DNA from 4 places in the Paenibacillus lacisediminis genome. Region 1 is predicted to be linked to each of the others. Evidence: riboswitches for the same ligand, from Rfam matches in the RefSeq annotation. Region 1 holds a riboswitch; each other region holds the start of a gene.
The links. Region 1 has a riboswitch for thiamine pyrophosphate ahead of ACLD72_RS12420 (thiamine phosphate synthase). Riboswitches for the same ligand answer to the same signal wherever they lie in the genome.
Positions count from the first base shown of each region.

Region 2: it holds a riboswitch for thiamine pyrophosphate, as region 1 does, so the genes downstream of both, tenA (thiaminase II) here and ACLD72_RS12420 (thiamine phosphate synthase) in region 1, are expected to answer to the same signal.
Region 3: it holds a riboswitch for thiamine pyrophosphate, as region 1 does, so the genes downstream of both, ACLD72_RS16545 (ABC transporter substrate-binding protein) here and ACLD72_RS12420 (thiamine phosphate synthase) in region 1, are expected to answer to the same signal.
Region 4: it holds a riboswitch for thiamine pyrophosphate, as region 1 does, so the genes downstream of both, ACLD72_RS04005 (ECF transporter S component) here and ACLD72_RS12420 (thiamine phosphate synthase) in region 1, are expected to answer to the same signal.

Region 1 is NZ_JBKIAX020000005.1:279,350-287,094, forward strand. It holds gene ACLD72_RS12390 (TetR/AcrR family transcriptional regulator) at 1-118, shown strand, start outside; gene ACLD72_RS12395 (Acg family FMN-binding oxidoreductase) at 145-1,314, shown strand; gene ACLD72_RS12400 (glycosyltransferase family 2 protein) at 1,465-2,379, opposite strand; gene thiH (2-iminoacetate synthase ThiH) at 2,612-3,715, opposite strand; gene ACLD72_RS12410 (thiazole synthase) at 3,726-4,496, opposite strand; gene thiS (sulfur carrier protein ThiS) at 4,502-4,708, opposite strand; gene ACLD72_RS12420 (thiamine phosphate synthase) at 4,721-5,356, opposite strand; TPP riboswitch at 5,687-5,787, opposite strand; gene ACLD72_RS12425 (apiosidase-like domain-containing protein) at 5,862-7,142, opposite strand; gene ACLD72_RS12430 (PTS sugar transporter subunit IIC) at 7,232-7,745, opposite strand, start outside.
Region 2 is NZ_JBKIAX020000017.1:1,631-9,375, reverse strand. It holds gene ACLD72_RS25215 (alpha-mannosidase) at 52-3,297, shown strand; TPP riboswitch at 3,386-3,489, shown strand; gene tenA (thiaminase II) at 3,650-4,357, shown strand; gene thiM (hydroxyethylthiazole kinase) at 4,377-5,228, shown strand; gene thiD (bifunctional hydroxymethylpyrimidine kinase/phosphomethylpyrimidine kinase) at 5,225-6,055, shown strand; gene thiE (thiamine phosphate synthase) at 6,052-6,717, shown strand; gene ACLD72_RS25190 (RNA polymerase sigma factor) at 6,982-7,575, shown strand; gene ACLD72_RS25185 (zf-HC2 domain-containing protein) at 7,572-7,745, shown strand, end outside.
Region 3 is NZ_JBKIAX020000008.1:841-8,585, forward strand. It holds gene ACLD72_RS16530 (ABC transporter ATP-binding protein) at 1-771, opposite strand, end outside; gene ACLD72_RS16535 (ABC transporter permease) at 777-1,541, opposite strand; gene ACLD72_RS16540 (MTH1187 family thiamine-binding protein) at 1,538-1,831, opposite strand; gene ACLD72_RS16545 (ABC transporter substrate-binding protein) at 1,869-2,903, opposite strand; TPP riboswitch at 3,067-3,177, opposite strand; gene ACLD72_RS16550 (cold-shock protein) at 3,508-3,720, shown strand; gene ACLD72_RS16555 (sensor domain-containing diguanylate cyclase) at 3,911-5,350, shown strand; gene ACLD72_RS16560 (CcdC family protein) at 5,347-5,850, opposite strand; gene ACLD72_RS16565 (RrF2 family transcriptional regulator) at 5,983-6,492, shown strand; gene ACLD72_RS16570 (lactonase family protein) at 6,489-7,559, shown strand.
Region 4 is NZ_JBKIAX020000002.1:140,088-147,832, forward strand. It holds gene ACLD72_RS03990 (YheC/YheD family endospore coat-associated protein) at 1-203, shown strand, start outside; gene ACLD72_RS03995 (energy-coupling factor transporter transmembrane component T family protein) at 212-1,009, opposite strand; gene ACLD72_RS04000 (ABC transporter ATP-binding protein) at 1,006-2,673, opposite strand; gene ACLD72_RS04005 (ECF transporter S component) at 2,676-3,281, opposite strand; TPP riboswitch at 3,381-3,492, opposite strand; gene ACLD72_RS04010 (hypothetical protein) at 3,791-4,012, opposite strand; partial or broken gene ACLD72_RS04015 (IS4 family transposase) at 4,165-4,353, opposite strand; gene ACLD72_RS04020 (transposase) at 4,951-5,853, shown strand; gene ACLD72_RS04025 (helix-turn-helix domain-containing protein) at 6,699-7,484, opposite strand; gene ACLD72_RS04030 (PLP-dependent aminotransferase family protein) at 7,543-7,745, opposite strand, start outside.

The sequences.
Region 1 (7,745 bases):
CAAGAAGGAAAAATACATCCAGAGCTATTACGGCACAACGGCGGAGGAATTGGTTTCGGAATCGGTTGCACTGATGATTTCGTCTATTCAGTCTGGACGGGGAGGAGACCCCCTATGAGCCGGCGAAGGGGGAGAAGAGCTTTGATGATAGCAATAGCAGGGATTGCAGGTTTAGGTCTGGCAGCCTTTGCGGGACTGCTGCTGGTTAGCGGAGCGTATATGCCCGCCGAATATTTGGAGCCTTGGCCAAAAAATACGGTACAGCAGTTTGACGACCCGCGTGTTCGCCTTACCGCCCACGGTTTGCTGGCGGCCAGCGGACATAACATGCAGCCGTGGAAGATCAAGCTTGACGACAGCGATCCGCTGGCTTTTTATCTGTACGCCGACAGTGAGCGCCTGTCCGAACAAGCGGATCCGCTTTCAAGGCAAATGATGGTGAGCCAGGGCACGTTTTTGGAGTATGTGCGGGTGGCCGGACGGCAGTTGGGTTACGAAACATCCGTCGCTTTGTTCCCGGATGGCGGATATGACGAAGGAAACCTGCGGGCAAGCATGGACGCCAAACCGGCGGCACGGATCGAACTTGAACAAACGGACCCGCAAAGCGAGCCGTTATATAACTTCCTGTTTTTGCCGGATACGAACAGATTGGCGTATCAGCCGGGCAAGCTTGCCCTGGAAGAGGCCAAAACGCTTGAACGCTTGAGCGTGGGGGGCGGCATCACCGTCAAGGTGTACCAGGACGAGGAAGATGTGCGCAAGCTGGGAAGCTATGCGCTCAGAGCTGCCGAGGTCGAAGCGGGCGTAAGCCGCGTAATGGAGGAAGCCGGCGTTATCTTCCGCGCCAATGAACGCGAGAAAAACAGTTACCGGTATGGCTTTTCCGTGGAAGGGCAGGGAACCTCCGGCATGATGCGGCATGTTGTTCAGGCGTTGGTTACCTTGTTCCCCTCGATGAACGCCGGGCAAGCCGCGGCCGATCGCTATGTGCGAATCGCTAAAGAGTCGGTCTCCGGCACCTCCGCTTACGTGATGATCCTTTCGAACGGCAACAGCCGCACGAGTCAAATCGCCAGCGGCATGGCGTACAGCCAATTGATCCTGGAAGCGCACCGCTTGGGGCTGGCGGTGCAGCCGCTCAGCCAGGCGTTGGAGGAATATGCCGAGATGAAGGAGCTGTACGATGGCATCCACCGTGAATATGCTCCCGGCGGAGAGACCATCCAGATGCTTGTCCGCATCGGCCGCCCTGCGCGGGAGGTTCCGCAAACGATGCGCCGTGATGTGCGGGAGTTGATCGTGGGAAATTAGCGGAATGATCCGGAAATTACGTGATAAATCCGCGGGCGGGTACCTCCTTATAACGCAGCGAATGTACGGCGGTGCGTTTAAGCAAAACAGGAGTGAACCGGTGATTATCCGGTTCACTCCTGTTTTGTATAGTATATTTAGAAACGTCCGCTAGTCCGATTCGTAAACCGCTTCGGGCATTTTTCCGGAGTAGATTAAGCATCTGTTTAGTACGCTTTGAAGGGTCTGTTCATTGTAAACTTGAGCGGAATGATTGTGAAGAATAATTTTACTGACCCAGTCTATGGCTTTTTGATAAGACTCGGGGTCATACACTGGGACATGAAAATTTGCCAATTGTCTATGAATCCAGTATTCTTCTTCGGTCGGAGTAATGCCGATCATCCGCAGCTGATTATACCGTACCTTTTTTGCACTCTCATTTTGTATGGTCAGGTATTGCCTTGATACTTGCCCTTCATGAGATCTGTAATAAAGTACACAAGAAGGCAAGTTAGCCAGCCGGGTGACTTGAGCGAGCCGTTCCCACAGTTCATAATCCTCCGCGTGTTTATATTGTTCGTCATAACGGATGCCGTGATTATGCAATACACTTGTACGCATTAAGATGGTAGGGTGACAAATGCAAGAGTGGAACATTTGCCAACAGCGAATTCCATCATGGGTAACCGGTTTAGGGATAAGGTTGCGGTTATGAAGCCATTTCATAAACCCTCCCAGCACCCCAATTTCGGGGTGGGTGTCGAGAAATGCGACCTGACGCTCAAACCGCCTCGGGACAGAAATATCATCGGCGTCCATTCTGGCGATGTACTCGCCGTTCGCCATTTCAATTCCTTGATTAAGGGAAAAAATTAACCCTTTATTTGTATTGTGACTTATGAGCCGTATTCTGGGATCATTTACTTGCTGCAATTTTGCTAAGGTATCGTCCTGGGATCCGTCGTCAATGATGATAAATTCAAAATCTTTAAATGTCTGATCCAAAATACTCTTTACGGATTTAAGAATATAGCGCGACGAATTGTAAGTTGAGAGAAGCACAGTAACTTTGGGCACAACCATCCCTACCTTCCGGTTAAAGTAATTTTCTTAGTCATCCTATGTTGTCTTCTAACTTCAAGAAACTGGCAACTACCGGATAAGGAAAAATATGTTTAGTGGATAGGAGAGGAAGGGAAAGTCCGCTGTATTCATAGGCGATTCCATACCGCCCTTGCAAGCCGTTCTACCGTGCAGGAATGTTATACCATGGATTACCTGAAGCAGTCTCGCCAGGGGCTGCTTTTTCTATCTCTCAAACAAGAGCATCCCAATCTTTAAAAACCGGCTGCAGCCCGTTCTGATATAGCATCTCGCGGATTTCCGGCACGCTGCGCCCGTCCGAGATCTTAAATTGCGGCGTTCCTCCGGCATCGGTGTGACCTCCAACCGCCGTGGACACCCCCGCCGACATCTTGGTCACCCCGAGATGCACCAGTTTATCGCGCAATGGAGCGGGTTCTCTGCTGGACAAGGTGATGCCGGCCCGGGGCAAAAAGAGGCGATAAGCGGCAATAATCTGCACTAGCGCCCTGTCCGTCACTTCCGCTGCCGGATGAAAGTCTCCCAGAAAAGGGCGGAATCTCGGGATCGACAAGCTGATCTCGCAGTCAGGGTACTTCTGCTGAAGATAATTGGCATGCAGCGCCGTAATAAACGCCTCCTGCCGCCAATCATATAAACCGAGCAGGGCGCCGATATTTACGGAACGAAATCCCGCCGCTGAGCCGCGCTCCGGCGCGTCAAGGCGGTTTTTAAAATTACGCTTGGGGCCTTTAATATGCAGCTTCCCGTACGTTTCCCGGTGGTACACTTCCTGAAAGACGGTTAAACTGTCAACGCCCGCCTCGGCAAGCTCCCGGTATTCGGCGGTGGACATAGGATTTACTTCAATGCCGATCGAAGCAAAATACCCGCGCAAAACCTTGACGCAATCCTTAATATATCCGACCGGAGAGTCTTTGCGCGATTCGCCCGTCAACAGCAAAATATGGCGGATGCCGGCAGAGGCGATCGCGGCCGCTTCCCGCTCGACTTCTTGCATATCCAATTTTCTGCGCGGAAAATCGTAGATAGAACTAAAGCTGCAATATTCGCAGTGATTCACGCAAAAATCGGACACATACATCGGGGTAAACAACTGTATGGTATGACCGAACTGGCTCCGGGTCACTTGCCGGGCCATCTGCGCTATTTCCTCCAGGTGCTTCCCGGCCGCCGGGGACAGCAAAACGAGCAAATCTTCTTCATTTATTTTCCGTTTTGCCAGCACCCGCCTAATATCCGCAGCGGAATATTGCGGCCAGCGCTCCTGAAAGGGAAACTGTTCCAACGACAATAGCCTGTTATAAAAACTCATTCGTCCGCTCCTATTCGTCCAGGAATCCGGTTAATGGGGAGGAGGCGACAGCTTCTTGCTGCACCGGGCCCAATCCCGCCAAATAGGCCTGTCTGCCCGCCGCTACCGCACCGCGGAACGCTTCCGCCATGCCAAGCGGATCGCGTGCGGTGGCGATAGCCGTGTTCAGTAAGACGGCGGCGGCTCCCATTTCCATCGCTTCCGCCGCTTCCGAAGGCCGGCCGATTCCGGCGTCCACGATGACAGGCAGCCCCGCTTCTTCGATCATCATGCCGATCAGCTCTTTGGTGCGCAAGCCCCGGTTGCTGCCGATCGGGGACCCAAGCGGCATGACCGCGACAGCGCCCGCGTCCCTTAACCGGAAGGAAGCCGTCAGATCCGGGTTCATATAAGGGAACACCGCGAATCCCTCGGCGGCCAGCACTTCCGTGGCTCTGATCGTTTCCATATTGTCGGGAAGCAGGTATCTCTGATCATTAATCACCTCTAATTTGATCCAATGGCCCATGTCCGCCGCCCGGGCAAGCCGTGCGATCCGGATGGCCTCTTCGGCGTTACGGGCCCCGGAAGTGTTTGGCAAAAGCGTCATATGCGGCGGGATATGGTGAAGGAGATTTTCCTCCTCCCAGTCCGGGTTAACCCGCCTTAACGCTACGGTAATAACTTCCGCTCCCGACCTTGCGATCACTTCGGGAATCAGCGTGTTCCGGTTATATTTGCCGGTGCCGATAAATAATCGGCTGGACAACACCTTGCCGCCAATGTGAAATACATCTTCCATGCTTATCAGCCTCCCCCTACAAAATGTACAAGTTCAATGTGATCGCCCTCGGTCAGCCGGGTACTGGTGTACGCCTCTTTTCGGACAACCGTTCCATTCAGCTCCACCAAAATTCTTTCCTTATTCCATGGGCTGTCAGCCAATAAATCGTCCACCGTAACGCAATTTTCTTTCAGCAGGGTGTCCCTGCCATTTAAATGAACCTGCAACATTTTCACCTCCTCTCAGGGCCACGCGGCATGAATGGCGTCGCGATAGGATTTGGCTTGCGCCGCCGGATCTGCGGAAGAGTAGAGGCCGGACAGAACGGCAATACCTTGCGCACCGTTGCGAATGATATCCGCCGCGTTATCCGGCCGTATTCCTCCAATGGCAATGACCGGAACAGGGCAGCGAGCGCAGACCTCCGCCAGGATGTTAAGCCCGCGCCCGGGAAGGCCGGGTTTGCTGGACGAATCATAGATATGGCCCAAAAGACAGTAATCCGCTCCTTCACTCGCGGCCGCAGCCGCTTCCTCGGCGGAATGAACGGAACATCCCATTCGCATTCCTTGGGCAAGGGGGCGTACGGAAGCTGCCGGAAGACTGTGGCCAGCCAGTTGAATATTTGCCGCACCGGCGGCCAGCGCAACATCCAGCCGGTCGTTGATGACGATTTTTTCCAGCGGTACTCCCGCTTGGCGCATCAGCTTTACCATCTCAAACTGCTTTTTGGCCGAAAGCTGCTTATCGCGCAAATGAATGTAATCGACATAAGGAAGAACAGCCATCGCCACCCTCAGCAGTTCATGGACACGGATTCCTTCGGCCGATATAAGATGAAGTTCAGGCGCAGCATAGGATGGGGAACGATTCATCATGCGGATATCACTCCTAGTTCCATATATCAATGCTAAAAATAAAGGTACTTTATGTACTTATTTCCTGAGCCCTAGCCTGTTCATCTCCATTAGCGACATTTTATGTACTTATTTTCCTGTAAATGGTCAAGAACGTGGGCATTTCCATGCGACGGGGGAAAATAGCGCTATAAATTTCCTCTATTTCTCCCAAATGAACGGATATCAGCAAAATAGCGACATTTTTTACCGTTATTGGTTTTGAGCTAAAATAAATGCCAAAAAACCGCCCTCCTTCAGGAGGGCGGCTAAGAACAATAACGGGAAATAAGCCATGACAGGCATCAATCCATTCTTAACTCTCCACTTCCCTACGCAGGTATTAACCAGTTCAGGTTCAAAGGGTCCGAATTTGCATTCGTCTCAGCCTTGCGGCACCCCTAGTGTCGATTCCATATGCGATTTATTTACATTTTACAATATACATGATTATCCACAAAATAACAATCATTCATGGTGAACAAAATCATTTTTTGCTGCCGATCAATAAAACATCAGCCTCGAAATCGTGCATTTCAATGATCGTGATGTTCTCCCGAACGGTAACTTGAGGGAGCGCGAACCGCCGATGCTCCAGGTCAATAAGCGTAAATTCGTATTCGCTAAGGTCGGCATCCAACTTCAGCACGGTGTTGACCGGCACATAAACGGCTACCTTGGTGAAGTCGGCGGTGGCGGCCGCGCGAATTTCCTCCGTGTTTTTCAGCACAATGTTCCAGGGGCGTAAATCGGTCAGTTCGTATAGCTCAAACAGCCGTTTGGCAAAACCGTAATCCCAGGCTCCTTCAAATTGGAGCGCGGACCGCCAATCGTAAGGGCTGTCGAAGCCTTCGCCGGTCACGCCGAAGCGCTGGCCTTTCCGATGCCAGCTCCAAATCCCATGCGCCCCGTAGGTCACTCCCGCTCCGGCCCCGGAAAGCAGGCTTTGCCAGGCGGCTTTGCGCACATCGGCCCGGGTAAAGCGGCCATAAACCCGGCGGCTATAGCCCATCTGCTCATAACACGGTTCGGAATTGATCGTAGGCCGGGTATTAGGCTTATTGTAGAACTCCAGCGCTAGCGTATATGCCGTAGCTTGAAATTGCGAATTATGGCCGGACTGGTACATATAGAAATCGAGATCGGGATTGGCGGAAAATTCATCGGGCAACATCGCCAGCCTGCCTTGGATATGCAGGGTGGTCAAACACTGCGGACTATGCTGTTTCACGGCACGCAGCGCGGTTAAGTAATATTGCTTAGCGCGTTCGGAAGGAAAATCGGTATCCCCGCTGACCACATAAATCGGATGATATTTGGAAAACCGGTTGGCTGCATAACGGACGTAGGGCTCCACCGCTTCCAGCGGCATCTTCTTCTCTTCACGAAGCTTGGAAGCCCAGGTATCCGGGATATAATTGCACCATAACAGGACAAGCGCGGGGACAAAGCCTCGATCTACAGCCATTTGCACCATCGTTTCCGCTCTGTCGAAATAGGACTCGTTGAATTCAAAAAAGTTGTAACCGCCGCCCGCATCGCTGGCGAAAGGTTCAAACTTTAGCTCACTGCCGCTGGCATCCCATTGCCTAAGCAAATTCATCTGCAGCACATTAAAACCCTGCTGTTTGCGGTAATCCAGATAGTAAGCCCATTCCTCCAGGGTAATATTGGTAAAGGCGCTCCAGACAGTATCGGCCAAATAGAAAAAAGGCGCGCCCTCATGCACGAAATAACGTTTGTTTGCGGATATTCCCAGTTTGATCATCGGTTCTCACTCCAGCTATCGTAATGGCGAAAAACGGCGGATGGTTAAAAATTCCCGCCGTTTTTCGTGGTGTCTCTCTTTACATACTATTATAGGGAAACCGGACTTACTGTAGCCACATCGGACCCCTCTTGCTTATTCTTTTCCTCAGCTTCGCGTTCCTTGTTCAGGAGCTGTTTGTCCAGCGCCCGGAAGAACGGATAGTAGATCAGCATACAAATCGGAATCAGCACCAGCTGCGCCGCGGCCAATTTCCAGCTGCCTTCAATAAAACCAAGCGCAACAATCGGTGTCCCAAATGGCGGATAAATTCCAATTGGCGCCGGCAGCAGGCCGATGGTGGTGGCCACGTATCCGAGCACTGCGCACACAAGGGGAGCTGCGACAAACGGAATGGCCAGTATGGGATTCAATACGACCGGGATGCCGAAGATCAGCGGTTCGTGAATCGAGAAAAAGGTTCCCGGAAGGCCCAGCTTGCCGATGGTGCGCAGCTGCTTGCTTTTGGCCATAAACACCAGCAGCAGGGTAAAACCAAGCATCGGTGCGTAATTGCAGAAGATGGACCAGAAAGCCACGCCGATAACGTTCGGCAGCGGAGCT
Region 2 (7,745 bases), on a different contig from region 1:
ACGCAAAATGAGGGGGAAGCCGATACTTGCTCCAAGGGAGGAACACAGTTCATGTTTTGGACGGAAGAAAAATTAAACGCGCGGATTCGCGAGGTTGAAGCTTATCGTTACCGCGATGCGATGCCGATCGCCGAATTCCGCGCGCTGGTCGACGAGGAAGGGCCAATCGGAGCCAGACCGCCAAAGGGCGGGGAATGGAGTGCGATGCCGGCTGGTGAACGCTGGGAAGGCCGCGATCTTTACTTATGGCTGGAAGCTGAGGCGGAAATTCCGCAGGCTTGGAAAGGCCGCCGGGTTGTCGGCGTGTTTGATTTCGGTAAGACGGGCGGTGGGAACAACTCCGGTTTCGAGTCTTTGCTGTATGTCAACGGAGAGCCGTTTCAAGGGGTGGACTCCAACCATCAGGAGGTGTTTTTTCCCGAAGAAGCCGCCGGTACTTCCGTGTTGCTGCAATTTCGGCTTTGGTCAGGTCTGGAGGGCGGAGGTAAACCGCAGGTCCAGGAGCACCGGCTGAAACGGGCGGAAATCGCCTGGCTCGATGGAACGGTCGACCGTCTGTATTATACGGCCCGGGCCGTGATGCAGACCGTGGAAGTGCTACATAAACACGCTCCCGAGCGGACCGACCTGCTGACGGCGCTGGATCGGGCGTTTTTGCGGGTCGATTGGTCGCAGCCGGGCTCCGAGGCGTTTTATGACTCGTTGGCGGCCGCGGAAGAGCAGCTGTCGCAGGCGATTTCGGCGCTGCCCAAATCGTCGCCGGTTACGGTCCGCTGCATCGGGCATACGCACATCGACGTGGCTTGGCTATGGCGCCTCAAGCATACCCGGGAAAAAGCGGCCCGCTCCTTCAGCACTGTGCTGCGGTTGATGGAAATGTTCCCGGAGTACGTTTTTTTGCAAACGCAGCCCCAACTGTATGAGTACTTGAAGCAGGATTATCCGGAGCTTTACGAGCAAATCAAGGAACGGATCAAGGAAGGCCGCTGGGAGGCGGCCGGGGGGATGTGGCTGGAAGCCGACTGCAATTTGACGAGCGGCGAATCGCTGGTGCGGCAGCTGCTGTACGGCACCCGTTTTCTGCGTGAAGAGTTTGGTTCGGAGTGCACATATTTGTGGTTGCCCGACGTTTTCGGCTACAGCTGGGCATTGCCGCAAATCCTGCGCAAGTCGGGTTTCGATACGTTCATGACGACCAAAATCAGTTGGAACCAATACAACCGGATGCCGCACGACACGTTTAAATGGCGCGGGATCGACGGCAGCGAAGTGCTGACCCATTTCATCACCACCCCGCAGGACGGCAGCTTCTGGTGGTATACCTACAACGGCAACATCGAAGCGTCCAGTGTGCAGGGCATCTGGGAAACGTACCGGGACAAGGAAATCAACAAGGAGCTGCTGTTGTCTTACGGCTACGGGGACGGGGGCGGCGGCGTCAACCGGGAGCATCTGGAGCTGCGGCGCCGTCTCGAAGCGATGCCGGGGCTGCCGAACGTCGTCACCGGGAGGGCGGACGAATATTTCGCCAAACTGCATGAGACGGTGGAAGCGGCGGACCGTTATGTCCATACATGGGACGGCGAGCTGTATCTCGAGTACCACCGGGGAACTTATACGAGTCAGGCTTATAACAAAAAAATGAACCGCAAGCTCGAATTGCTCTCTCGTGACGCCGAATGGCTGCTTAGCCTGGAGGCGCTGCTGGCTGGCGGAGGCTGGGCCTCCTACCCGAAAGCGAAGCTCGACGAAAGCTGGAAAACGATTTTGCGCAATCAGTTCCACGACATCATTCCAGGCTCGTCGATTCCCGAAGTGTACCGCGATTCCAAACTGGAGTACGAGCAAGCCGCTGCGCTGCTGCAGGAATGCCGCAGTCAGGCGATCCGCGGGTTGACCCGAAGCGCCCTGATTGGCGATACAGCAATCGGTACCGCCTCGATAGGCGATGCCGTGACCGGCGATGCTGTGAACGGTGATCCGGAAGGCGAAGTGACCTATACCGTTTGGAATCCGTCCTCCTGGACGTATAGCGGCCTCGTTGCCGTCCATGGCGCTGGTCCCGGAGGACGTTGGAGCGATCACGACGGCCGCGAGCTTGACGCCGAATTTGACGGAAGCATCGTTTGGGTGAAGGTGGAAAACGTCCCGCCGTTGGGATTTAAGACGATAAGCCGCAGCTTGAATGGGGAGGAGGCGATGTCCGATTCGCAAGGAGCGTCAGCGGGAAGCGGTGACGCTGCTGAGGCGCCGTTTAGAGTTTTGCCGAACGGCATCGAGACTCCGCTGTATCGGATCGTCTGGAACGCGCGCGGCCAATTGACTTCGGTTTACGACCGGGCCGCCGGCCGCGAGGTGCTCGCTCCCGGAGAACGCGGCAACGTTCTCCAGGTGTTTGAAGATAAGCCGAAAATGTTCGAGGCTTGGGATATCGATATTTTTTATCAGGAGAAGATGAGCGAGGTTTCGGAGCTTAAGGAGTGCCGGGTTACGGCCGGCAAGCTGCGGGCAGAGGTCGCTTTCACCTGGATGTATATGAGCTCCACGATCAGCCAGCAGATGATTCTAAATGCCGATGATCGGCGGATCGAGTTCCGCACGCAGGTAGATTGGCAGGAACGCCAGCAGCTTTTAAAGGTCGCTTTTCCGGTGGATGTACGGGCAACGGAGGCCAACTACGACATCCAGTTCGGCAACGTCAAACGCCCGACGCATTGGAACACCTCCTGGGATCTGGCGCGGTTTGAGACGGTTGGGCACCAGTGGGCCGACCTGTCGGAGCACGGTTACGGCGTCAGCCTGCTCAACGATTGCAAATACGGTCATGACATCAAAAACAACGTGATCAGGCTGTCGCTGCTGAAATCGGCGACCTATCCCGATCCAGAGGCCGACCGTGGAGAGCATACGTTTACTTATGCCCTGTATCCGCACGAGGGGCATTGGTCCGAGGGCGAGACCGTGCAGGCCGCCGCGCTGCTGAATCAGCCGGTGTATGCCACACGCGGCCAGGCAGCGGCACCCGCTTTCTCCTTGCTGCGGGCTGTGCGCGTCAGCGGCAGCGGCGAAGTGGCAATCGACGCGGTCAAAAAAGCGGAGGACGACGACGCCTTGATCGTCCGCTTCCACGAATATAAAGGCGGCCGGGGTTCGGTTCGCCTGGAGAGCGATCTCACGTTTGTCTCCTGGCAAGAAACCGACCTGATGGAACGGCCGGCCGGGGAGGCCAAGCAAGGTACTGCCGAGCTGCAGATTTCGCCGTATGAGATTAAAACGGTTCGGCTCGCGCTCCGCTGAGGCCGCGGGGAAATTCCGGCGCGCATGGCAACGCGGAATTGACACTCCAGGAAGATCCAGGTAAAGTAGTGATAGTGAATCGAATAGGAAATTCCACTAGGGGCGCCGTATTCGGCTGAGACAAGAGCGTATCTTGGACCCTTTGAACCTGATCTAGTTCGTACTAGCGTAGGAAAGTGGAGCCGGTACTGCGCCGTCTGCAAGTGATCAAGTTGTGATGTGACTAGCCCTCGCGCGTTCAAGCCGCTCCCTCTACGGGGCGGCTTTTTTGCCGCTTCGTAAAGTTCTGCCGCTCGTCGTCCCATGGATGCTCCTGTATCGTAGTTCACATTTTACCCGGAGGTGAAGGACGATGAGTTTTGCGCAAACGCTGCGCGAGCAGGCGGACGAGGTTTTTGAAGCGATTTATCAGCATCCTTTCGTGCGGGGAATCGCCGACGGCAATCTGCAAAAAGAGCAATTGATTCATTACGTCAAACAGGATTACGAGTACTTGAACGCGTACATGCGGATCTACGGAATCGCCATATCGAAATGCGAAAGCCGCGATGATATCGCCCTGTTCAACGAACAGATCTCCTTTATTCTGAACAGCGAAATCCATCCGCACCACAATTTTTGCGCCGTTGCCGGGGTGCGTTTTGAGGAGCTGCAGGGCTTTCCCTTGGCGCCGTCCGCACATCATTACATCCGCCACATGCTGACTGTGGCGCATGAAGGCAGCCTGGGTGAAATATTGGCCGTGCTGCTGCCCTGCCCCTGGACGTATCTGGAAATCGGCCGCAAGCTGTTGGACGAAGTCCGCCCGGCCCCGGACCATCCTTTTTACGATTGGATGCAATTTTACGGTGGCCGGGTGACGAATGTGACGCAGAGGTTCCAGGACGCCCTCGACCAATGGGCGGAAACCGCGGCGGAAGCGGAGCGCCGGAGAATGGCGGATCATTTCATGCAAAGCTGCCAGTTGGAGTACCTGTTCTGGGACATGGCTTATAAGCTGGAGGAATGGCCGGTTCGGACGGGGCGGCGGAATGATGAACCAGTGCCGCGGGTGCATTAACGAAAGGGGCTGAACTTTAATGAGCATCTTGGAAAAAGATTTGTCCGCTCTGCTTACGAAAGTGCAAAACACGAAGCCGCTTGTGCACAACATGACAAACGTCGTCGTGACCAATTTTACGGCTAACGGCTTGTACGCACTGGGAGCTTCCCCGGTGATGGCTTACGCGCCGGAGGAAGTGGCCGATATGGCCCGGATCGCCGGGGCTCTCGTGCTGAACCTGGGGACGCTGTCCAGCGCCCAGGTCGAGGCGATGATCGTCGCCGGTTTGTCGGCGAACGCCCATGGGGTGCCAGTGCTGCTGGATCCGGTCGGGGCGGGCGCGACGCGTTTCCGGACGGAATCGGCGCTGCACATAATGCGCGAGGTCAAGGTGTCGCTGCTGCGGGGGAATGCGGCGGAAATCGCCCACCTGCTCGGGGAAAGCCGCGACATCAAGGGCGTGGATGCCGGGGAGAGCAGCGGCGAAGATCAGGCGGAGCTGGCCGTGCGGGCGGCGCGGAAGCTGAACACCGTCGTCGCCGTCACCGGGCGCGAGGATGTGATCACCGACGGGCAGCTGTGCCGGATCGTCAGCGGCGGGGATGCGCTGCTGACGCAGGTGACCGGCACGGGTTGCCTGCTGACGTCGGTGCTGGGCGCCTTTGCCGCGGTGGAACGCGACGACGTGCTGCTGGCCGGCACCGCCGGGCTGGCGTTTTACGGCGCCGCCGCGTCCCGCGCCGCGGAGCGCACCGCGTCCGCCGGACCCGGCAGCTTCCAGATCGCCTTCCTCGACGAGTTGGCCAAGCTGCACCCGCACTCGCTGAAGGGCCACGCGGCGGTCAGCGAGCGGGAAGTCTCCGCCGCCGGCGGGTGGTGGCTCGGATGAGCGGCGCGGTCCGGAAGGCGCTGACGATCGCCGGGTCGGACAGCGGCGGCGGGGCCGGCATCCAGGCCGACCTCAAAACGTTCCAGGAGCTTGGCGTGTTTGGCATGTCGGCGATCACCGCCGTCACCGTCCAAAACACGCTGGGCGTCCGGAACGTATACCCGCTGCCGCCGGAGGCCGCGGCGGAGCAAATCGAGGCGGTCGGCTCGGACTTGGCCCCGGACGCGCTGAAAACCGGCATGCTGTTCAGCGCCGGGATCATCCGCGCCGTAGCGGGGCAAATCCGCGCCTTCGGCTGGGCCCGGGTCGTCGTCGACCCGGTTATGATCGCCAAAGGCGGCGCCACGCTGTTGCAGCCCGAAGCGGTCGTGGCGCTGCAGGAGGAGCTGCTGCCGCTGGCGCAGGTGGTGACGCCGAATATCCCGGAGGCCGAGGCGTTATCCGGCATCCCGATTCTCGGCATGACCGACCGGCGCGAGGCGGCCAAACGCATCCATAGCCTCGGGGCGAAACACGTTGTCATCAAAGGCGGGCATGACGAGAGCGGCAGCGGCGAGCGGATCGTCGACCTGCTGTATGACGGCAACGGTTTCACCGAGTTTAGCGGGCAGCGGATCATGACGCGGCATACGCACGGTACGGGCTGCACCTTCTCCGCGGCGATCGCGGCGGAGCTGGCGAAGGGAGCGGCGGCCGCTGAAGCGATATCTACCGCGCGGGCATTTATCCAGGCGGCGATCGAGGACGAGCTTGCCCTGGGGCTGGGACACGGCCCGACGAATCATTGGGCGTACCGGCGCAGGAAGGTACAGGGGGGGCGGCCATGAGCGAGCGTATTTCCGCTGCGGCTATGCGCAAATTTCTCGGACTGTATCTGGTAATCGGCAGCGTAGACTGCCGGCAGGAGCCGCTACAGGTGGCCGAGGAGGCGCTGGCCGGAGGCGCAACGATGATTCAATTCCGGGAAAAGGGGTCCGGCGCGCTGACCGGGGAGCCGAAGCTGAGGCTCGCCGAAAAGCTGCAGGCCGTTTGCCGGCGGGCGGGCGTTCCTTTTATCGTCAACGACGATGTTGAACTTGCCTTGGCGATCGATGCGGACGGAATCCATGTCGGCCAGGAGGACGAGTCGGCAAGCCAGGTCCGCGAGCGGGTCGAGGGCCGGATTCTGGGCGTATCCGTGCATACCGTGGAAGAAGCCCAACTGGCCATTCACAGCGGCGCGGACTACCTCGGGATCGGGCCGGTCTATCCGACCGCATCCAAGGCCGATGCCCGCGAGCCGCAGGGCCCCAGCTTCATCCGGCGGCTGCGCGAATGCGGAATCAGAGAGCCGCTCGTCGCAATCGGCGGGATTACGGCCGCAAGAGCGGGCGAAGTGATCCGCGCCGGGGCGGACGGAATCGCGGTCATATCCGCAGTTACACAGGCCGCCGATGTCCGCAAAGCGGTGGAGGAGCTTCACGCAGCGGCGGCTTACGGGCGCGGATGAACTGACCAAAAAGCAAAGCAAGGCTGTCCATAACACGGACAGCCTTTAATATTTTTCAACAAATGACCATCGGTTTATTTTTTTAATCCCGGTTTCTGTGGTATAATATGATTTGATTTTGGCTATAGCGTATATCGCCGCAAATGATTTTCGGATAGAAGTTTACATAAACGACCGCAACTTTTTTGCTCCTGTTCGGTAATAATTAATGGAAGAATCGAACGGGAAGAAGCATTTGGAACTGCGAGGAGGTTTCGCCCCGAAATGACCGATTCCCAGATGATACGTGAGATTAAGGAAGGCAACACGGAACTGTATTCGGAGCTGATGCGAAGGTATCAGCGGAAGATACTGGCCTTCGTTTATCACATGTTGAAAAGCGCTCAATTGGAGCAGCTTGCCGAAGATTTATGCTCGGAGACGTTCTACAAAGCATTTCGCAGCTTGCATTCCTTCCGGGAGGTGGACGCGTCTTTCTCCACCTGGCTTTACACGATTGCCCGGAATACGGTGCTCAGCGAGCTGCGCAAGCAGCGCAGCGGAAATGTCCCGCTCGAAGAAAGCGGGTATGTTCCTGTGGCCCCGACCGAGGTCGTCCCGGAACAAGCCGTTCTGCGCAGCGAGAAGGTTGGCATGGTGCGCGAAGCGATCAACAAATTACCGGAGAAACAAAGGTCTGCTTTGATATTGCGCGAATACGATCAATTGGACTACCAGGAGATCGCCAGTATTTTGGGACAGAGCGTCAGTGCCGTAAAATCGCTTTTGTTCCGCGCCAGAAGCAGCGTAAAAAGCCAGCTTGAACCCTACTTTTACGAACCGGTCTACGAGCATTACGAAGGGATGAAAAGCAGATGAATTGTAGAGAGGCCCAAGAACTGTTCGGTTTGATGCAAGACCTGCCCGAACAACATCCCCAGCGCAAAGAGCTGGAGTGGCATCTTTTGGGCTGCGAGTCTTGCAATGCTGAATACCGTTGCTGGCAGGAAAGCATGGACATGCTGCAATACATACCCATAGAAGTGACC
Region 3 (7,745 bases), on a different contig from region 1:
CTGGGCGATGTCGCGCTTCAGTTCGAGGAACAGCGGGTCTTCGGCCACATCCTCGCGGCGCGGGCGGGAAAATGGGACCTTAACGGTATGCAGCACCCTAGCCGGACGGCCCGAGAACAAATAAATCGTATCCGACAACATCAGCGCTTCGTCTATGCTGTGTGTGATCAGCAGGACGGAGCGTTTATTTTCCTCCCACATTTCCAGCAGCCAGCGCTGCATGTCGCTGCGCGTCAAGGCATCCAGCGCGCTGAAAGGCTCGTCCAGGCACATGACCTCCTGGGGAGCAAGCAGTCCCCGCAGGAAGGAAGCGCGCTGCTGCATACCGCCGGACAGCGTATGGGGATATGCTTTTTCAAAGCCGCCCAGTCCCGCTTTGCGCAGCCATTCCCGTATCTCTCCTCGCGCGCCCGCGCGCTTCATTCCGGCGATCTCCCGCGCGAGCACGACGTTATCCTCGATGCTTCGCCACGGGAAAAGCGCCGGCTGCTGCGGCACATAGCTAATGTGGCCGCGTTGTCCAGTCACCTTGCCGCCCTGTAGATAGACCTCTCCCTGATCGGGGGCGGTTAAACCGCCGATAATGTGGAACAAGGTGCTTTTGCCGCAGCCGGACGGGCCGATGATCGAGACGAACTCGCCGGCATGTACCTCCAGCGAAATATCGCGCAGCACGGGGACCTCCTTGCGCCGTTCACGAAATGTTTTGTGGATATGGCGCACCTCAAGCGCTAAGGGGGCCGCCGTTTTTTCTCGGGTATGAATATTCATGCGAGCTAATCCCCTTTCTGCTTGTAGCGGACCAGCCATTTTTCGAGCAGGGCGACGCAGACGAACATGGCCAGGCTGATCACAACGATAATGGCGATGGCGACGAAAATTTTATCTGTGCGAAACGATGACTTTTGCAGCAGCATATAGTAGCCGATCCCCTTGTCCGCGCCGATCCATTCGGCGATGACGGCTCCCATCACGCTGTAGGTCGCGGCGATTTTTACGCCGGAAAGGATGGCGGGAAGGGCATAGGGGACTTCCAGTTTGCGAAAAATCTGGCCTTTGGATGCCCCGATCATCCGCATATAGTTCAGCATCACCCGGTCCGTCCGGTTCAGTCCGTCCATGGCGGCAACGGCTACGGGGAAAAAACAGACCAGCGTAATGACGATGATTTTGGGCAGCATGCCGAAGCCAAACCAGATCATAAGCAGCGGGGCCAGCGCGATGCTGGGCACGTTTTGGCTCAAGATGATCAGCGGATAAAGCGATGCTTTCAGAAACGGTACATAATGCAGCACAAAAGCAACCAGCAGACCAACCAGCGTGCCGATGGCGAATCCGGCCAGCATCAGGCGCAGCGTGGCGAAGGTGTGCTCCTTTAGACCGGCTGATTCGGCAGCCGCTTCGCGGCCGATGTCAAGCGGGCTGGGCAAAATCCATTGATCAATATTGAACCAGACCGTGGCCCCTTGCCAAATGAGCAAAAACAGGATGACCGCCGTAAGCGGCGGCCATACGCTGTTCCACAGGCTGCGGAAATTCATGGACGGTATTTCTCGGTCAGCTTATCCATGCTGACGCCCTGCGGGTTGTAAGAAATTTTAATCTGCGAAATGATCCCCGTACTGCCGAACTCGATGACCGCTTCGTTCATCTTTTTGACGATGGCCAGCAGCTCGTCCAAATCGCCCTCCATCGTGGTCTCCAGCGGATTCACCTGATATTTGACCCCGGAGGCCTGAATGACCTCGATCGCGCGGTCGACATACGGAATAACGTCTTCGCCGTGGGGCGTTTTCGGAATGATCTGAATACTGAGCAGTGCATTTGGCATAAATTTAACATCCTTTCTCGGTTTTATTTCTCTTTATTTACTCGGCGGCAGGCAAAAATTCGTTTGTAAACGCGGCGTCGACTTCAAGCGGCTTCTCCAGCAGCCCGCGCTCGTGCATCCAGTCGGAGTAGTTCTGCCATACTTCCTTCTTCTGTTCGCCCCAGCGGGCCGCGTCATCCTGGTATTTCGGGCTAAGCCATTTCTGGCTGGCGACGACCAGGTCATGGTCGAGTTCAGGCACGGCCTTCAGCAAAATTTGCGCCGCTTCCTCGGGATGATCGATGGCGTAATTGTATCCTTTGGACACGGCGCGCATAAACGATTTGACCAGCTCGGGATCGTTTGCGATCGTCTTCTCGTTCGTCACGATCACGGGTGTGTAATAGTCGAGCTTATCCGAGTAGTCTTTGACGTACAGCATATCAAGCGGTTCACCCCGAAGCTCCGCTTCAATGCCGGTCCAGGCGTAAAAGATCCAGGCGAAGTCGATGTCGCGCTTCACGGCGGTGAAGTAGTCGGCATCCCCGATGTTGAGGAATTTGACTTTGCTGACGTCGGCGCCTTCCTGGTCCATGATGGATTTCATGACGGCTTCTTCTACCGGAGAGCCCCATCCGCCGTACGTTTTGCCTTCAAAATCTTTCGGCGATTTGATGTTTTTGCCGGCCGGAGCGGCGAAACCGGAGGTGTTGTGCTGAATGACGGCCGCGATCGATACGAGCGGAACGCCTTGCATCCGGCTTTGCGTGACGTTCTCCTGCACGCTGACGCCAAACGGCACCTCACCGGAAGCGACCATAGCTTCTGCGCCGCCGGCGCCCGGGAGCACGATATCCACGTTCAGGCCTTCCTCCTTAAAATACCCCAGTTCTTTGGCGACGTATAAGCCGGTGTGGTTCGTATTGGGGCTCCAATCGAGCACGAGCTTAACGCCGCGCGGCGCCTTGGCCCCTCCATTGTCCGCGGCGGCACCCGCGGCTGGATTGCCTTCGCTGCCGCCGCCAGCTTGGCCGCCGCAGCCGGCCAGAACCAGCAGGAGGCAGGATAGGACCGCCACGAGGGAAGCCCGCATGTTTTTCTTCACAGCAAATTCTCTCCCTTTTTATCGTTAAATTTCCGCAGTTTGTTCATTTATAACCTGGATACGTCCGAAAGCTTCCGGACGTCAGGTCCGGACAACAAAAAAACGTCCCGGTCGGGACGCTGATAGGCTGGCGGAATGAAATTCATTAACATGTTTCATCCATAACGCTCCCTACGCTGGCATTATCCAGATCAGGTTAAGGGTCAGTATCTTGATGGGATACAATCTCAGCCGGCCGATTCCAGCACCCCTGAACTATTCAACTGCGGATTTCACTAGTCATTATAATTTCCCGCGGCCCGTCTGTCCAGCTTGGCAAAGGGAATTGGCTTGAAATATCAGGAGATTTGCGTTTTATTTGGTAAACCGTTATAATTAAATCAGCTTATGATTTGAGAACGCAATATTCACACATTGGAAAGAGTGTCACTATATAAATGGAACTTTTTTCAATGTGTGAATTTTTTTAAGATAGGCATCACGCTCTTGGTGCGCCCATTTTGCGCCAGGAGCCGTTTTTATTCAGCTCATATAAGCGGCCTTGGCCGCATGCCGAATTGGTTGACCAACATCCATTTTGAGGAGGAAAAAGATGAGCTACCGTAAAAAACCGCTGGAGGAAATTCCCGAGGAGAACACGCCGGTCTGGTCTTGCATCAGTGAGGATTGCAATGGCTGGATGCGGGATAATTTTACGTTTGACTATACGCCGGTGTGTCCGTTATGCTCTTCTGAAATGGAGAAGGGGATGAAGATGCTGCCTCAACTGAAGAACCCCACATTCGATCCGAGAACGTCTTCTTAAGCGTAATCCGATAAATACCTTGCTTGCCCCAAACAGCCGCATTCGCCCCAAAGCGAATGCGGCTGTTTGCCGTTTTGCGGCAACCGGGAGAAAAAGATTGCATCTCTATTTAAAATCTAATATGTTGGAGGTACTACACGAAAAACAACCAGAAGGGGGGAATTGCCCGCCTATGCATGGAAATTACAAGGTGGCATCACAGGTTTTCGACATTCCCTCCGGAAGCAAGCAAAGAAAATTCGCGGTTTTTCTGGCCATTTTGATCGTGGCCGTATCGATAGCGGCGATTTCGCTCGGCATAAGAAATTCGCCCGGGTTGGAGCTTTTTTTTGCCGCTGCCATCGCTTGGCTTATATTCGGGGATCTGCTGACCGCTTTTATCGCCTACAGCCAATACCGGGCGTCCGGGATTCCGTCGCTGCTGGTATTATCCTGCACCTACCTGTTTACCGGAATCATTACCACCGCGCATATTATTACGTTTCCGGGGCTGTTTTCCGATGCCTGGTATTTCGGCGAACGCAGTCAGGCTGCGGGATGGTTGTGGGTGTTTTGGCACAGCGGATTTTCTTTGGGGATTTTGCTGTACGTTTTCACGCAATCGATATGGCCGAAGCCAATCGAGAAAAAAGAGCATATTTTCAATTGGGGCGTGGCGGGCATTTCGTTTACTTTGCTGCTTGCGCTTGGCTTTATTGAATTGTCGGTCCTTGGAGAGGGGACGCTGCCCGAAATTATAGGCCATGGCGATTACCGGCAGTTAAATTCGTCCGGGCTTGGCCCTGCCGTATGGCTGCTGAACCTGGCGGCACTGCTAGTGATGGCCTGGAAAAACAAAGGCCACACGGTGCTGCACTTGTGGCTGACGGTGGCGATCGTTGCGCTTATGATGGACGTGACGCTGACCTTGCTGGCCGGCACCCGGTTTTCGCTCGGCTGGTACATGGCCAAAATCAACTCGGTCATTGCGGCAATGGTCGTAATCTGCTCGGTGGTGAACGAGGTGAACCGGCTGTTTATCCGGCTTTCGGAACAGCACCGGCAATTGATTGAGTCCGGCTTCGAGCTGGAGAAAGCCAACGAGAAATTAACCCGGCTGACCCAGTTGGACGGATTGACCGAAATTCCGAACCGCCGCCGTTTTGATGAGATTTTGTCTCGGAAAATGGTCTCGCCGGGGGATAGATCGGCGCCCTTGTCGTTGCTTATCATCGATGTGGATTGCTTTAAAGCCTACAATGATCACTATGGGCATCAGGGTGGAGACGAGGTGCTGCGTTCCATCGCCCAAACGATCCACAAACGGGTGCAAGCGCTGGGCGGGTTTGCGGCGCGTTACGGCGGGGAGGAGTTTGTCGTGATCTTGACGGATTGCGGTGCCCGCGAAACCCGGAATATAGCGGAGAAGCTTCGCAGGGCGGTGTCCGGGTTGGCCATCCCCCATGAAGTTTCCGCGATTTCCGGGTGCGTCACGATCAGCATCGGGGGCTGCTGCATATCGCCGCTTGATCCGGTGAGCGGGCAGGAATTGATCGGCTGCGCCGACCGCTGCTTGTACAAAGCGAAGGAGGCGGGCCGCAACCGGTCTGTGGTTGAAGACTGGACGGACTCGCAGCCCGCGGAGCTTTAATTGGAATTGGAAGGGCTGTCAGGGCCTGCCGTCATGGCGCGGTATTGCTTCAGCATAAACAGCCGCCAGCGGATAATCATCCCGTAGGCCAGCAGAAAGAAAACGGCGCCGGTCTGAAGCACGGAGATATATTGCTCCACCGCTTCGTGAAGCAGCATGCGCACAGCGAGCAGGCCGATCAGAATAAAAATAAAGCTGCGCGAGCGCTGGGCATAGACCTGGCCGTCCACCTTCTCGAATTTCGTGGTCCGGATGAGCGGATAGGAGAACAGCAGCCAGCCGAGCGCAAAGGCGATGATCCCCCAAGTGACGGGAATATGCGTCTCGGGAACGACGAACATCATAAACCCGGTCGTCATGCCGAGCGGGGGAATGATGATTTTCTGGATCGTCACGGGCCGGCGGCTCGCCTTAAGGCGGATAAACAGCACGGCTACCGCCATGAACAAGGCGCCGAAAGTAAAGGCGATTTGCAGGTAAGAAGGGTTTATCGCATTCATGGGAGATCCCTTTCTATATAAAGAAGTGATTGGTGGACAAAACTAAATATTTGTTAATAGTATTTCGCGAGAACATTATAACATAATCGGCCACTCATGTTTCAAACCTGCCAACGCAGAGGGGGAAGAAAAATGAATAGCGAATTCACGGTTGCGGTCCATTGCCTGTTGTTTCTGGACAACAAAGAGGAGCAAATGGCCAACAGCGAGCAGATCGCCTGCAGCGTCGCAACCCATCCGGCCCGTGTGCGTAAAGTGCTTAGTGCGCTGCGGAAGCACGGTTTGGTGACAACGAAGGAGGGCGTCGGCGGAGGATACCAGCTCAATACGGAACTTGCACGGGTGACTTTGGGCGACTTGTACCGAATGTTTGCACGCGGTTCGCTGCATCCGGGCTGGTGCTCCGGCAGCGAGGAGTCCTCCTGTCAAGTAGCTTCCAATATGCACAACGTCATGGATCGGATCTTTACCGGCGGGGAGCAGCGGCTGGAGTCGTATTTCGATGATCTTTCCCTGGCGGAGGTCAAACGGATGCTGGATGAAGCCGACAGCCAGGCCGGAAGAGAGCATTGTACGGGTAAGTATAAGGATATGAAGGATCTGTTGGAAGCGCGGAAAGCCAAGGGAGGAGTGCTGAGGTGAGTATTTTCGATCGAACGGATTCCCGGTTGTTTTACGCAGGATCTTATGCGGAGCTGGGCGACCCGGGGATATATTTATGCGAACTGGACCTGCGGAGCGGCGCCATGCGTATTCTCAGGCAAACTGACGGGATTGTGAACCCTTCTTTCTTAGTCGCGGATACGGATGCACGGCGGCTTTATGCGGTCAGCGAGCAGAGCGAAGGGAAAGTGGTCAGTTTCGCGATCGATCCGGGGGACGGCGGATTAACGAAGCTGAACGAGCTTCCGACGCTGGGGGCGGATCCCTGCCATCTTGCGCTGGCTAAAGCCGGTGAGGGCTGGCTGCTCGCCTCCAACTATTCCAGCGGCAATGTGATCAGCTTTGCGCTGGGCGAAGACGGAGCGCTGGCGGGGATGCGATCGAACGTTCAGCACGAAGGCGGCGGCGTTCATCCGGAACGCCAGGATGGCCCCCATGCGCACAGCGCCGTTCCCAGCCGGGACGGGAAGTATATTTGCGCCTCCGATCTGGGGATCGACCGGATCGTGATTTACCGGCTGGAGGACGGAGAGCTTGTGAAGCACGGGGAGGCACGGCTGCCGGACGGCTCCGGCCCGCGCCATTTTGTCATTCATCCTTCCGGGCGGTACGCCTACGGGATGAACGAATTAAACAATACGCTGACTGTATACGCTTACGATCTGGATAAAGGACGCCTGGATCCATTGGAGCATGTCAGCACCTTGCCCGGGGATTTCCGGGGCGAGAACTATCCGGCCGACATTCACCTGTCGCCGGACGGCCGCTTCCTGTATGGCTCCAACCGTGGACACAACAGCCTCGTCCGCTTCCGCGTCGATCCGGCCAGCGGCAAGCTTGGCGACCCGGAGTGGATCGGGACCGGCGGGAACTGGCCGCGGAACTTCGCCGTGCTGGACGGCTACGTACTCGTGGCGAACCAATACAGCGGCAATATCGTGGCATTCCGGCGGGATGCCGAAACGGGCACGCTGTCGCCTGCCGGCCAGGAGCTGGCCATCGCCAAGGTCTCTTGCATCGAGCCGCTGAAGCTGGGGCCGCTGTAGAGGCAGGGCCCGACCGGGAAGAATGCGGGGCGCGTATTTCGTTTGCGCGCCTTTTCGCGTCCCTCTTCACGCCCTCTCCTTACGCGCCCCCGTTTGACATAGCGGTAATTTATGGCGTTATTTTTCCCGATTTGAGCTGTATTGTTGAATAGCGGAAAAAAATGTCGCTATGTGCTCGGAAACGGG
Region 4 (7,745 bases), on a different contig from region 1:
TCGACATTGGTCTCACCATGAGCGGGCGTCCCTACTTTATAGAATGCAACGGCCGCGACCAACGTTACGGTTTTCGCAAAGCTGGATTGACTGAAATATGGAAAAACACGTACCATCAGCCGATGTCTTTTGCCAGGTACCTGCTCGATCACCCGAACGGGCCGCCGGCCGCGCAAAAGCTGCTGCAGGAGAATGTCCTATAACGGCTTGCTTATCTTACATCGGCAATGCCGAAAAGCGGATACGTCTGCGAAAGCGCGAAGGCGGCCGCCACGGCAGCGGCCATGGCGAGCAGCACCAGAAGGTCATACCGCGAATAAGCAAAGCGGTAATAATAAGTGCGCGGCCGGCTGCCGTCAAAATCTTTGGCTTCCATGGCCACGGCCACGCGGTGCGCCCGCCGGATGCTTTGCGAGAGCAGCGGCACCGCGTAAAGCCGGGCCAGCTTGGCCCAGCCCCGCGGTCCCTGCGGCGTACGCACGCCGCGGATACGCAGGGCGTTCCGGCGGATCTGCAGCTCCTCCCAGACCATCGGGAGCAGCCGGACGGAAGCCATAAAGCTGTAGGCATATTTAGGCGCAAGCTTGACCTGCTGCATCAGCGAGTAAAACAGGGCGACGGACGAGGTGGTCAGCACGAAGAGCAAACCTTCCGCCGCAAAAGTCACCGCCTTGAGCCCGATATGGACGCCGCGGTAAAAGCTCTCCTCCGAAATGCGGATGAGGCCCCAGGCCCACCATTCGTGCTCGCCTTTGCCGAACAAAATCATCGTCGAGGAAGACGAGACGAAGGTGAGCAGAAAGGGCAGGACAAGCAGCGCGATTTTCCACGGCTCGTATCCGCTCAGCAGAAACAAGAGCAGCGTAAACAATACGGCTTGATAAAACATGAAATCAGGGCGGTGCGTAAACAAAGTCACCAAAAACAACAGTACAAAAAGCGCCAATTTGCAGGCCGGGTTGGCCCGGTGCAGCCAGCCTCTCGTTTTTGGGGTCAACAACGGCTTCATCGCAGGGTCACCGCCTTTGGGGCGGAAGCGGATGCGGCTCTGCCGGAGACGGATGAAGCGAGCGAGCCGGCCGTTTCGGACAGGCCCGCTCCCCCCGGCTCCGCCGTAATCCCGGCCATTGCCGCCCCGCGTTCCGTGCAGGAGCGGGAGACCAGCCGCCCTTCCCGCACTTCCCAGCGCTGGGTCGCGACCGTGGCTGCGATCCACTCCTCATGCGTGACCATTACGATCGCGGTCCCGCTCCGCCGCAGTTCTTCGCATAACGAAAGGATCGCAAACGCGTTTGCGGCATCCTGGCCGAAAGTCGGTTCGTCGAGCAGCAGCAGCGGCTGCTCACGCACGGCCGCGCTGGCCACGCTGAGCCGCCGTTTTTGCCCCAGTGACAGCTGGTAGGGATGCCGCCCCTCATAACCTTCCAGGCCGAATTGCCGTAAAATCCGCACCGTACGCTCGTGAATCCCTTCTGCGGAAAGCCCATCTTCCCTGAGGGAAAAGGCCACTTCCTCGTCCACCCGGTCGGCTACAAATTGAAATTCCGGGTTTTGAAAGACGAAGCCGATTTCCCGTGCCGTACGCTCCATCTGGCGCCGGCGTACGCGGCGACGAACCTTGCCCCCCTGCATCGGAACGCCCTGCAGAACATATTCGCCCTCCGTCTTCAGCAGTCCCATCAGGCTGAGCAACAGCGAGCTTTTTCCTGCACCGTTTGGACCGGTGACGGCGATGAAATCGCCGGGCATCACCGTGGCATCCCCAACTTCAATAACCGGCTTGCCCATTCTTAGCCCGCGGAATCCTTTGAGTTCGACAAGCGGGGCGAAGCCGGTGGAGGCGCCAGCAGACGGCGCGGACAGCCCGGCGGAAGAAGCGCCGGTTTCCCCGCCCCTGGACGGAGCCGGCTCCAGCAGCCGCCGCCCCTCCGGCGCGGCTAAAAACTCCGTCCAAACGCCGGGATACCAGATGCCAAACTCCTTCAGCTCCCGGCGAAACTCGGCAAAAATCGCCTGCGGCGGCCCCTGACCTAGCAGACGGCCGTCCGGTCCGAACAAAGCGACCCGGTCGACGAGTCCAAGCGCCAGAATTTCTTCAATCCGGTGTTCGACGATAATTAGCGTGCGATCCTTGGCAATGCGGCTGACGGACTGCCAAATTTGCTCGCGCCCTTCCGGATCAAGCAGCGCGGAAGGCTCGTCGAGCAGCAAAACCTCCGGATCGCCGAGCAGCACCGAAGCCAAAGCGAGCCGCTGCTTCATCCCTTGGGACAAGGCATGGATCGGCATGTGCAGCTCGGGCAAACGCAGCCCGACGTCCTGCAGCACCGCTTCCATCCGGGCTTCCATTTCCGGCCGGGGAACCCCCAGGTTTTCCAGCGTAAAAGCCAACTCCTCATCCACGTAAGGCATGCAAAACTGGGTGTCCGGGTCCTGGAACAAGAACCCCCAGGAGTGGGGCAGACGTTGCGAAGCGTAGCGCATCGGAACCTCCACGAGCTGCGGGATGATCCCCGACAGCACCTGTAGAAGCGTGGATTTCCCGCTCCCGCTGGGGCCGAGCAAGAGCACTTTTTCCCCGCGAAAGGCCCGAAAGCTCAAATCCTTGAACACAAACCGCGTCTCCCCCGGAAATTTAAGCCTTAGATCGCAAACTTCAACGGCTGTTTCCATAGTTAATCATCCAATGCCGCGTAATCTTTAGGATCAACGGGGCGCAGCAAGGTGGTGACGCCTGTCGCTTCTACGGCCTTGGCCAGCCCGTAAGCAAAGTAGCCGGCAATCAGCGCAGAGCTGACGGCCCGCATCGCATATTTGGCGATCAGCAGCCAGGTTTCATAGTCCTGTACATATCCGTAATAAATGTCCGGAATGATGGAACCGACCGCGGCCCCGATTCCGGCCAAGGCGGCGACGGAACCGGAAAATTTGCGATACCGGAAAGCCGCGAATACGAGTTCCGCTCCCAAGCCTTGCAACACGCTGTACAGTACGAGCTGAACGCCCCATTCACTGCCGAACAGGATTTCCACATGGGCCGCGGCCACTTCCGCGATCAGTGCCACGCCCGGCTTGCGGATCAGCAAAAATACAAGCGTTGGGGCCAGAAACCACATCCCGTATACGATTTCGTCGGCCTGCGCAAACAGCGGCGAGAGTAAGTTATACACCGAACTCCAGAAATGATAAACTACGCCAAGCACGACCGACACGAGCACCGTCACCAGCAGATCGCTCAGCTTCAGCCCGCGGCCGCCTTGTTTTGTTGCTGCCTCTTGCATGTTTTTCTCCCCTTTTCAAAAAATATTTTTTTCGCAAACGACAAAAAACCGCCAGAATAAGCTCAGGCGGCAGTCAGGTCACGGGGATGGACACAAAAAAATCCCGGACATTCGATTCTCTACGCTGGCATTATCCAGATCAGATTAACGGTCCGCAGCGGAGTATGCTGCCATCTCAGCCTGATTCACTCAAGCCCCCGTATCGTATGCGATTGTCTTTAACATACACCAACTGCTTACAGGCATCAAGAACAAATTTTAAACATTCACTTTTCAAAACGGACAAAAAGCCGCCTTCATATTGATTCCGTCCCTGTTCTTTGTCAAAATAAGCGGAATAGGCACATTAAGAGTAGGAGGTTGCTTTCTTGGCGGCAACATGGATGAAATGGAGCCTGCGGTTGGCGGAACGGTTCATTTTTTTATGCGACATCAGGCTGCGTACACCCCTTGTCCGGAGTTTCAGTTTCCAATATCCAATCTCATACTCCAGCTCCCACTTTTGCCGCCTAATTGAGACGTCTGATAATCTGCCGAATTTTCTCGATCCCGATAAAAACAACGGCAGCGACGATCACAAATAATATCATATCGAACATGGTTTTAAAAATGACCGCGGGGACGGATGTATTATTGAACGGGTACCGAAAAAAAGCGAGCTGCCTATAGGTTAAATCGCTAACGATATGGGCCAGCAAAAATTGCAGGGCAAACTTCCAAAGCGATTTCATATGATCATTTCATTCCTTTTATGCTTAAGGGTATGGTCTCTCTATTTCTTTTATCAGCATACCTGACTATCCTTACATCCCCCTGTCGCCAACCTTAAATTAATCTTAAGAACTCAACTTTCGCAGCAAAAAATCGGCAGGTAAGCCTTGATTTAGCTGGGTAAAGCAGCAATCCATTCCATTGCCGGAGTTGACGCTGAATCAGAGGCGGACAGTGTCTTCCCGGCTTTTTGGGCTACTTCGTTGATCAAGTCGAGCAACTGCTGTAAGGTAGCCAGCCAATCGAGTGTGCCGACTTCGCCGCACAGCAAATAAAACAAGCCGCCGAAGGAGCGTGCATTGTACTTTGCCGACGCTTTCACGCCAGCAAGATATGGCTGGGGCTAAAGTAGTGCGAAGTGGAGGGGCAAAAAGGTGTAGCCGTTCGATCAGTCCATCGTGAGCATAGGAGGTCCCTTGTAAAACGTGCCGGTGGCATGATCTCTAAATCGCACAAGCAACTCGACCGCTTTGCTGCGATTCCGCTCAAACATGGAAGCACGGAAGAGCCAACGATGAAGAGGGCGCCACGATCCGCCGAGGTCAGCACCATCTACCTTTTGCACCGCATCCGTTTCGAGCAGTGTCACAAATCGACGCCAGGTGAGGGGCTGTCTAAAGGGTTCGTGTCTTGGAGTCTTGGTGTCTTGGAGTCTTGGTACCTTGGTGCCTTGGTGTCCCTGCCTGCAGCCTTTGCACGATTATCCCTTTCGTTCAGAGAGCAGGGAGTAGGGGGTGGGGCTAGATCAAGGGTTCCTAAAAAAGAGAGAAGAAAAAGAGATGAGGAAAAAATGAGGCGGTTCAGGTGAGATTTTCGACTTGATAAAGGAACGTATGTTCGGTATAATGAAGTAAATCGAACGTGAGTTCGTAAATTCTTGATTCGGGGGCGAGCGACCATGGAGGCCAATGCGGGAACGGAACTTCAACCATTCAGCAGCCGTTATAACAGCGAGCAGGCCTGCATGGAGGCGCTGATCGCGATGAAGTGGCCGAACGGCTTCGTCTGCCCGCGCTGCGCTCACACCCGGTGCAGTCGTCTGACCTCCCGGCATATCCCCTTGTTCGAGTGCGGAAAGTGCAAGCATCAAACGTCTGCTTTGGTCGGTACGATTTTTGAAGGAACACATTTGCCCCTGCTCAAGTGGTTCGAGGCCCTGGATTTGTTCCTGCTTGAGGGCGGCATCTCGGCGCTGCGGCTAAGCCAGGTGATCCGGGTCACCTACAAAACCGCCTGGTTGATGCTGCACAAAATACGCCATGCCGTCGGAGAGTTCGATGCCCGGGAACTGCTCTACGGAGACGTGAAGGTGAACAGCGATTTGTATGGGCGTAACCCGTCCCGGTGTCAGTTTTCGCATCCGTATGCCTCGGCGGTCATAGCGGGATGCACGGTGACGGAGTCGGGCGAGCCGGAGCAGGTCAAAATCCGCCTGGTGCCTCATAAGAGAGGAGACGGGAAAAGGGCAAACCGTCACGAACTCGCTGCGTTCATCAACGGGCATGTGGATGTCCGTACATCGGTAGTACAGTCGTTCCCTCTAGCCTTTCGTCTGTATGCGCCCTTGCGGAAAGTGGTGAGAGAAGCGTGGGAAACGCTGAAGAGTACATATATAGCCTTGGGACTAAAGCATCTGCAGGCGTACCTAAACGAGTATACCGGACGCCGCTGGCTGCACCTGCCCGGAGCGGAAGAAACAATGCGGCAGAAGTTACTGCGCATGTGTGTGGCGATTCCGGCGATCCCTTACCGCCGGCTGATCGCACGCCAACCGAATCAGCCCCTTGCGGATGCGGCCTGATCGAGACGCTGGAACGGCGAGGGGAGTTTGATGCAGATCAACTTAATGGGTAGGGGTTAGCTTAATACGGATCAACTTGATTGGTGTGAATTAGCATGAACAGTGCGGGCGTTGCTGCAGATGGAAGGGTTCAGGCTACAGCAAAATCACGGTCTTTTCGTTTCCATTGCGTCTTGTCCTTGATCTCCTGTCCTAATCTCTTGTCTTGATCTCTTGTCTTGATCTCTTGTCCGGTCTGTTTCACCTCCCCTAAACCTGATTCCTTCTCCTAAGCCCGTCTAAATGATCTCGAACCTATCTGCTTCTCCACCAAATATTTTCTTCTCCCGAGCTTGTCTGTTTCTCTGCTACCCTGATCAAACGGGATAATCGTGCAAAGTCTCTGGACAGTGAGTGTTGATCTGCCGCCCACCCCAAGAAAAGAATACTTTTAATCGTTCGGTAGTTGATTTAGGTCGGGCTGATGTCTATAACAATGAAAGACACCTCTTCTGTCCGAATCGTAGAAGCTCGTCACTCTCGCTTTACCAAACAAAGCGGTGTTTTTCTATTTTGCCAGCCGCCTTTCTTATTTCTTTGAATACCTTCAGTTCAAGGACTCAAGCTGATTTTTGCTCTGCGAATATTGAGTTAAGAAAAAGATTCACGGGCGAATGTTAGAAACAACAAGGGAGAAATGTTTATACCACGACGGAGAAGCAGGGCATCAGGAAGGGAATAAAACAGCGGAGGTGCGTAGACAAGAGGTCGGGCAAGGCCTTCAAAGCGGATTGCGGCATTATCCGTCAAAATAGCAAAAAACCCGGTACTCCTTAAAAATCCTTAAGGTAACCGGGGCGCTTTTGTTATCTGATTTCCGACGGGCTTTTGCCGGTATACTGCTTGAATTGGCGGCTGAAAAAGAAAATGTCCCGGTAACCAAGCGCGTCGGCCACCTCGGTGACGTTCATACCGGCATGCAGCAGCAGGTGCTGGGCGCGGTCGATCCGCGATTTGATGATGTACGATTGAACGGACATCCCGATGATTTCCTTGAACTTGATCGAAAAATAACGTGGGGACAACCCAGCCCGCGCCGCCAGGTCCTGCACTTTGTGGGGCAAGCCTGGATGCTGGAGCACGTAGTTGGCTACCTCATGAATCACCTCGTGCAGCTGGTTGCTGACTTTTTTCTCCGTCGGCACCTGGCGCTCCTCGCGCAGCAACTGAATAAGCAGCTGTTTGAGGATGAGCCGCGCTTCCTCTTCGGCGGCGTAAGCCTTCACCAGAAACAGGCGGACATAACGGGACAGCATGTATTCAAAATCGAGGGTATCTTCAAGCACGCGGTAAGGTCCCGGCACTTCGCTCACCGGTTCATTGACGTCGAAATGGATATACGTGAGGATAAGCGGACGCTGCGGATTATGCGTGGCGCTCGTATGGTCCCCTTTCCGGAAAAGAAAGCAGCTTCCTTTGCTGACGGGAATCGGCTGGTCGTTCAGGACAACCGTTCCTTCGCCGCTCCAAACGTAAAACAGGTCGTAGTTATCCAGCGGTTTATCGCGCTTGTGCCATTTCCAACCGGGCTCGCACACGATTTTGGCAAAAGCCGGCTTCAATACAAACGAAGACGGTGAAACGTGAAGCATGTCCTTCCCTCCCGAAAAAAAATCCCTAAAGATGGATGTTTATGCTTTTATTATACCCTTAATTCCCGTTCTCTTGAATATCTATCCACGCTGCTTGCATACGGTTCACTCCTTCGAGCAATGTTTCCTCGTCCAAATGGGCAAAACAAAAGCAAGCGGCCGGCTCTCCCGGGGTCAACCGGTAGATGGCAGCGTCGCGGAACAACACGCCCCGCCGGTTCGCCGCGGTCTGAAAAGCGCGGTATTCCTCCGGCGACCTCT